Regions from separate parts of the Saccharopolyspora sp. NPDC045839 genome, predicted to be linked through region 1. Evidence: riboswitches for the same ligand, from Rfam matches in the RefSeq annotation. Region 1 holds a riboswitch; the other holds the start of a gene.

Region 1 (3,815 bases):
GCGGCGGTAGATCTCCGCCCCTTCCCGGACGTATTCGGGCACCCCGCGATAGCGGGTCGCCCCGTTGTTCTCGTTCACACTGTCCTCCGTGCCGCGACGAGCGCGGCGGATACCTGGTCGACATCGGCGCCGGATGCCCGCGTCTCGCCGTCGAGACCGACCTCGTAGCCGGCACCGGTCGCCAGCACTTCCACGACGCGCCCCTGCGGTCGGCCGCAGCGCCGTTCGCAACCCGACCAATGCACCGGCAGAGCGCCGCCGGACGGGGCTCGCACCGCGCGCCGGGCGTCTTCGCGGACATCAGCCCGCGCCTTCGCACAGCCGGGACGACCGGCGCACGCGGTCACCCCGGCACCGGCCGAGGACGGATCGACGAGCAGGCCGTGCGCGCCGAGGCCGGAGAGCCACCGACCGGCTTCGTCCGGCCGCAAGCCGGGCAGGACGACGGTCCGCCACGGCGTCAGGCGAAGTTCGCCCGCGGCGTCGGACGCGGCGGTGATGATATCCAGCTGGTCCCGCGACAGGCGGCCCAGTGGTGCCCCGGCCACCACCGCGACCGTTCCGCCGGGCCGTTCCACCGCGCCGACCTGCGAATGCGTCGCCGGCTGGTTCGCCGGCAGTGGCCCGGCCGGGACGGCGCCGAGGCGTTCGGCGATCCGGCGCGCACCATCGTCGAGTTCGGCCAGCCGCCAGGCCGAGCGCCCTTGCTCGGCCTTCTCCGCCAGGAACGCCTCCGCCGCGGCGATGGCGACGCCGGCGGCCTGGTCCGGGGTCGATCGCACTCCGGAATCCACGCCGGCGAGCACCAGCGCCAGGGTGTCGGCGCGCTCCGCGAGCAGGCCGACATCGGCGCCGAGCGAGATGACGTCCGCGCTGCCGTCGTCGACGGCGAACAGGAAGCGTCCGGGCAGCTCCGCCAGCGATGGCGTCGCGCAGAGCGCCGCGTCGAGTTCCCGGGCCACCGCCCGCACGTCGACCAGCTCGCGGCCGTCCGCCGAGGGCGAGCCGATGATGTTGCGGACCCGCTCGTGCGTTGCCGACGGCAGCAGCCCCGCCGTCCGTAGCCCGGCGGCGAGTTCCTCCTCCGCTCCCGCGGGCAGTCCGCGCACCTGCACGTTCGCCCGCGAGGTGAGCTCCGCGCCGCCGTCGCCGAGCGCCGCGGCCGCCGCGATCGCCCGGGCCTGGGGCGGCGTGAGCACGCCGCCCGGGACTCGGATGCGGGCCAGTCCGCCGTCGGCTGCCTCGTGCACCCGCAGCGCGCCGGGACACGCGTCCCGTTCTGGTCTGGCTCTGTGCAACACCCGGCTGATACTACGGACCCAGGTAGTTGCGGACGCAAAACAAGCGCGGTGCGACGTGCGTCATGCCCGCGCCGCTTGACGTAAGATCGCCCCGTTGCGAAGAGTGGTCGCAGCATTCAGCGGCGACGGTGGAGGAAGCCGGTGCGAATCCGGCGCGGTCCCGCCACTGTCACCGGGGAGCGGACTCCAGGGAAGTCACTGTCCTAACTGGACGGGAAGACGGAGCGAGCGCTGATCCGGGAGCCAGGAGACTCCGGTCGCCGCGACCTACGAACCGGGGCGAGGACCCCGAGGGAGGTGCCGTCATGCACTGCGCACGCGCGCCCAGGTCCCGCGACGCCGGCCGCCACGCCGAGGAGCGATCCGCATGATCCTACTTCTGTCCACTTCGGACACCGATCTGCTCAGCGCGCGGGCCGCCGACGCCGAGTACCGGCTCGGCAACCCGGCACGGCTGGGCGTGGACGACCTGCCCCCGCTGCTGGAGGACGTCGACCTCGTCGTCGTGCGGCTGCTCGGCGGCCGCCGGGCCTGGGAAGAGGGCCTGGACGCGCTGCTCGCGGGCCCGCGCCCGGTGATCGTGCTCGGCGGCGAACAGGCGCCGGACGCGGAACTGATGGAATGCTCCACCGTGCCGGGCGGGGTGTGCGCCGAGGCGCACCGCTACCTCGCCCACGGCGGCCCGGACAACCTGGCTCAGCTGCACCGCTTCCTGTCCGACACGATCCTGCTCACCGGGCACGGCTTCGAACCGCCGGCGGAGACGCCGACCTGGGGCGTGCTGGAACGGACCCCGCGGCGCACCGAGGGCCCGACCGTCGCCGTGCTCTACTACCGCGCGCACCACATGGCGGGCAACACCGCGTTCGCGAACACGCTGTGCGAGGCCATCGAAGACGCCGGTGGCCAGGCCCTGCCGCTGTTCTGCGCCTCCCTGCGGGCCCCCGACCCGCAGCTGCTGGAACAGCTCGGCCGGGCGGACGCGCTGGTCGTCACCGTGCTCGCCGCGGGCGGCACGAAGCCCGCCACGGCCTCCGCCGGCGGTGACGACGAGGCGTGGGACGTCGGCGCACTCGCCGAACTCGACATCCCGATCCTGCAGGGGCTGTGCCTGACCAGCTCCCGCGAGGCCTGGGAGGACAACGACGAGGGCCTGTCGCCGCTGGACATGGCCACGCAGGTCGCCGTGCCCGAGTTCGACGGCCGCCTGATCACCGTGCCCTTCTCCTTCAAGGAGAACGACGCCGAGGGGCTGCCGGTCTACGTGGCCGACCGCGAACGGGCGGCCCGGGTCGCCGGCATCGCGGTCCGGCACGCGACTTTGCGGCACGTGCCGCCGCAGGACAAGCGGCTGGCGCTGATGCTGTCGGCCTACCCGACCAAGCACTCCCGGATCGGCAACGCCGTCGGCCTGGACACGCCGGTCAGCGCGGTCCGCCTGCTGCGGGCGCTGCGCGAGCAGGGCTACGACATCGGCCCCGAGGACGGCCCCGACGCGCTGCCCGGCGTCGCGGACCAGGACGGCGATGCGCTGATCCACGCGCTGATCGCCGCCGGTGGCCAGGACCGCGACTGGCTGTCCGAGGAGCAGCTCAGCGGCAACCCGGTCCGCATCCCCGCGCGCCGGTACGCGAGCTGGTTCGCGACGCTGCCCGAGGACCTGCGCACCGCGATCGAGCAGCACTGGGGACCGCCGCCGGGTGAGCTGTTCGTCGACCGCTCCCAGGACCCGGAAGGCGAGATCGTGCTCGCCGCCGTCCGCGCGGGCAACGTCGTGCTCATGGTGCAGCCGCCGCGCGGGTTCGGCGAGAACCCGATCGCGATCTACCACGACCCGGACCTGCCGCCGAGCCACCACTACCTGGCGGCCTACCGCTGGCTGATCGACGAGTTCGGCGCCCACGCCATGGTGCACCTGGGCAAGCACGGCAACCTCGAATGGCTGCCGGGGAAGACGGCGGGCATGTCCGCCTCGTGCGCCCCGGACGCCGCGATCGCCGACCTCCCGCTGATCTACCCGTTCCTGGTCAACGACCCCGGCGAGGGCACCCAGGCCAAGCGCCGGGTGCACGCCACCCTGGTCGACCACCTCGTGCCGCCGATGGCCCGCGCGGAGAGCTACGGCGACATCGCCCGGCTGGAACAGCTCCTCGACGAGCACGCCAACATCTCCGCGATGGACCCGGCGAAGCTGCCCGCGATCCGCAGCCAGATCTGGACGCTGATGCAGGCCGCCAAGCTCGACCACGATCTCGGGCTCGACGAACGGCCGCACGATGCGGAATTCGACGACATGCTACTGCACGTCGACGGCTGGCTCTGCGAGGTCAAGGACGCCCAGATCCGCGACGGCCTGCACGTGCTCGGCGACGCCCCGGCCGGCGAGGCCCGGGTGAACCTCGTGCTCGCGATGCTGCGCGCGCGCCAGATGTGGAGCGGGCAGAGCGCCGCGCTGCCCGGCTTGCGGGAAGCTCTCGGGCTCGCCGAGGACGGCAGCGCGGCCCGGGAGCAGGT
Region 2 (3,815 bases), on a different contig from region 1:
CGTCGCCGAACGCTTGGCCGGCACCTACTCGGGCGGCATGGTGCGCCGCCTCGAACTCGCGCAGGCGCTGGTCAGCGGGCCGAGGCTGCTGGTGCTGGACGAGCCGACGATCGGTCTGGACCCCATCGGCCGGGAGGGCGTGTGGGAGCGGATCGCCCGGATCCGCGCCGAGACCGGGATGACCGTGCTGGTCACGACGCACTACATGGACGAGGCCGACCAGCACTGCGAGCGGATCGCCCTGATGCACCGCGGGCGGATCCGGGCGCGGGGAACCCCCGCCGAGCTCAAGGCGGCCGTGGGACCGGACGCCACGCTGGACGACGTCTTCCGGACGATCACCGACGACACCTTCGAGGAAACGGGAGAAGGGATGCGAGATGTCCGCGCGACTCGACGCACCTCCGGCCGCCTCGGTTGAACCGGTGCGGCGCAGCCCGCCGGGCCTGGTGGCGGCGCGGGTGGCGGCGATGTGCCTGGTGGAGCTGCAGAAGCTGCGGCACGACCGGGCCGAGCTGCTCACCAGGGCCGTGCAGCCCGCGCTGTGGCTGCTGATCTTCGGCCAGGTGTTCACCGGGCTGCGCGCGATCCCCACCGGGAACGTCCCCTACCTCGACTTCCTCGCGCCGGGCATCCTCGCGCAGTCGGCGCTGTTCATCGCGATCTTCTACGGCATCCAGATCATCTGGGAGCGGGATGCGGGAGTGCTGGCGAAGCTGCTGGTCACGCCCACGCCGCGAGTCGCCCTGGTGACCGGCAAGGCATTCGCCGCCGGGGTGCGCGCGCTGGTGCAGGCGCTCGTGGTGCTGGTGCTGGCGGCGCTGCTCGGCGTCGGCCTCACCACGAACCCGGTGAACCTGCTCGCGATGGGCGCCGTGGTGGTCCTCGGTTCGGTCTTCTTCTGCTGCCTGTCCATCACGATCGCCGGGCTGGTGCTGTCCCGGGACCGGCTGATGGGCATCGGGCAGGCGATCACCATGCCGCTGTTCTTCGCCTCCAACGCCCTGTACCCGGTCGACCTGATGCCGGGGTGGCTGAAGGCGGTCAACTACGCGAACCCGCTCAGCTACGAGGTCGACGCCCTGCGCGGACTGCTGATCGGCACGCCCGCGCACCTGGCGCTGGACTTCGGCGTCCTGGTCGTCGCCGCCGGCGTCATGATCGGCATCGCCGCAGCCCTGCTCGGGCGCTTGGCGCGCTGAGCGGACATGGCGTGATCAGCGGCGATCGAACGTCTACTGAGGACGACACGAGCGGCCGCAGGGACAGGCGTTCGCCCCGGCGTCGAGGTGATCTTGCCTGGGGTGTCTTGACACCCGGCCCGCCGGGTGCAAGCGTCAGCGTCGATGTTCATGCGACGGCGCGCAGGAAGCCGGTGTGAATCCGGCACGGTCCCGCCACTGTGAATGGGGAGCTACCGCCACCGATGCCACTGCCGCACCTAGCGGTGGGAAGGCGCGCGGGTAGCGATGATCCACGAGTCAGGAGACTGACGCCGTCGTACCGATTCGTACGGGGTCGCGGAGCCCCGGAGGAGGTACTGAAGGTGCAGCACCGCGCCGCGCGCGTCGTCGCCACCCACCCCTGCCACCACACCCGGCCCGACCGGGCCCGATCCCGCAAGGCGTGCCGAACCAGCAGGTAGGAAGCACGAACTACGTCCCGTTCGTCCGCTGACACCTGCGTGGAGACACCTTGCTTCCCCCTGGCAACTCCGCGTGCCCCGCAACGCATGCGGCGCTGCGTTCGCAGATCGAACGCGTGCGCGCTGCGGACCCGGCACGCCCCGACGAGGCACGCCTGGCAAACGCGACCGCCTCCGTCGCCTTCATGACCGTCCAAAGTGCACACCACGTCGGAAGATCCGCCGGCTATCGCAATTCCGTGCTCAGCGTGCGGGTCGGCAGCGCGGTCGGCTCGTGCGCCGTGGAGCCCGGCGAGCTCGACTCGCCGGCGATGCACGACCTGGTGGGCAGCACCGTCGCCGACCTGCTGGCGCATCCCGAACCCGCCGTCCGGGTCGCCGTGCTCGACGCCTACCTGGCGTCGCTGACCCCGCACGACGAGCACCCGCGATCCCGCACGGTGCACATCCCGCCGGGCACCTCGCTGGCGAAGTCGATGACCCGCGCACGCGCCGTGGCCGGGCTCGTTCCGCCGGCCGGCGGTCGCGTCGCGGTGATCGGCGTCGTGAACTCCCTGCTCGCCGCCCTCCTCGAGCGCGGTCTTCGCCCGGTTCCCTGCGACCTGAAGGGCGGGCGCACTGAGTGGGGCGAGCCGATCGTCCGGGACCACCGGGAAGCGATCGCCGGATCGCAGGCCGTGCTGGCCTCCGGAATGGTGCTCGGCAACGGCACGTTCGACGAGATCGCGGGGCTGTGCCGCGAACGCGGGCTGCCGCTGGTGATGTTCGCGCAGACCGGGAGCGCGGTGCTCCGCGAGATGGTCGGCACCGAAGTGCACGCGCTGTCCGCGGAGCCGTACCCGTTCTTCTGGCTGACCGGCGGCCACACCGAGATCCACCTGCACACCGCCGACCCGGGCGAGCTGCCGTGACCGCCACCTGGACGTCCTGGACCGACGGCGGCCCGAAGTGCCGTTCCGCGCTGGAACTCATCGGCAACACCCCCGTGCTGCGCATCGGAACGCCGCTCGCCCACCCCCACCCCGGTTTCTGGGCGAAGCTCGAAGGATTCGCCCCGGGCGGCATGAAGGCCCGGGCCGCTCTGTCCCTGATCCAGGGCGCCCGGCGGCGCGGCGAGCTGCGGCCCGGCGCCGCGATCGTCGAATCGAGCAGCGGAACGCTCGCGATCGGCCTGGCCTGCGTCGGTTCGGCGCTCGGGCATCCGGTCGTGGTGGTGGCCGACCGGGAGATCGACGGCATGACGAGGACGTTGTTGCGCGCGCACGGCGCACGGGTGGAGATCGTGCAGCAGCCGCATCCCACGGGCGGCTGGCAGCGGGCGCGGCGGGACCGGGTGGCCGAGCTGCTCGCGCAGCTGCCCGGCGCCTACTGGCCCGATCAGTACAACAACCCGGACAACCCGGCCGGATACCTCGCCCTGGGACGGGAGCTCACGCACCAGTTCGAGCACCTGGACGCGGTGGTGTGCAGCGTCGGCACCGGCGGGCACAGCGCCGGGATCGCATCGGTGGTCCGGCGGCGGTGGCCGGACGTCCGGATCGTGGGCGTCGACTCGATCGGCTCGACCGTGTTCGGCCAGCGCGCCGCGCACCGGCTGATGCGCGGGCTGGGCAGCAGCATCCACCCCGGCAACGTCGCCTACGACATCTTCGACGAGGTGCACCTCATCGGCCCCGCCGAGGCCGCGGACGCGTGCCGTCGGCTCGCCGCCGGATCGTTCGTCACCGGCGGGTGGAGCACCGGCGCCGTCGCGCTGGCCGCGTCATGGTGTGCCGCGGAGCTGGGTTCGGACCTCGTGTGCGCGGTGTTCCCGGACGGTCCGCACCGCTACTGGCGGACGATCTACGACGACGGGTACCACCTCGACCACGGCCTGGTGCCCACGGCCACCGAACCGTCCGAAGTGGACTCGGAATCCTCCGGCTGGATGCGGACGCGCCGCGTCGTCGACCCGTGCCGGAACCGCGGCGCGGCCGGTTCCGGATGCCCGGTGTGCGAGGAGGGCGTGCGATGACGCGGGACGGATTCCGGCGGCTGTCGCCCGCCGCGCGACTGCTGGTGGTCAACCAGTTCGGCATCAACGTCGGCTTCTACATGCTGCTGCCGTTCCTCGCCGCCCACATGGCCGGCCTCGGGTACGGCGCGGCGGTGATCGGGCTGGTCCTCGGCA

The links. Region 1 has a riboswitch for cobalamin ahead of cobN (cobaltochelatase subunit CobN). Riboswitches for the same ligand answer to the same signal wherever they lie in the genome.
Region 2: another riboswitch for cobalamin. It lies ahead of AC07EQ_RS38560 (hypothetical protein); the one in region 1 lies ahead of cobN (cobaltochelatase subunit CobN).

What each region holds. Positions count from the first base shown of each region.
Region 1 covers NZ_JBWKKH010000007.1:191,675-195,489, forward strand. The annotation lists gene AC07EQ_RS12935 (precorrin-8X methylmutase) at 1-42, opposite strand, end outside; gene cobG (precorrin-3B synthase) at 75-1,301, opposite strand; cobalamin riboswitch at 1,388-1,574, shown strand; gene cobN (cobaltochelatase subunit CobN) at 1,669-3,815, shown strand, end outside.
Region 2 covers NZ_JBWKKH010000044.1:65,347-69,161, reverse strand. The annotation lists gene AC07EQ_RS38570 (ABC transporter ATP-binding protein) at 1-421, shown strand, start outside; gene AC07EQ_RS38565 (ABC transporter permease) at 381-1,202, shown strand; cobalamin riboswitch at 1,342-1,514, shown strand; gene AC07EQ_RS38560 (hypothetical protein) at 1,885-2,556, shown strand; gene AC07EQ_RS38555 (PLP-dependent cysteine synthase family protein) at 2,553-3,659, shown strand; gene AC07EQ_RS38550 (MFS transporter) at 3,656-3,815, shown strand, end outside.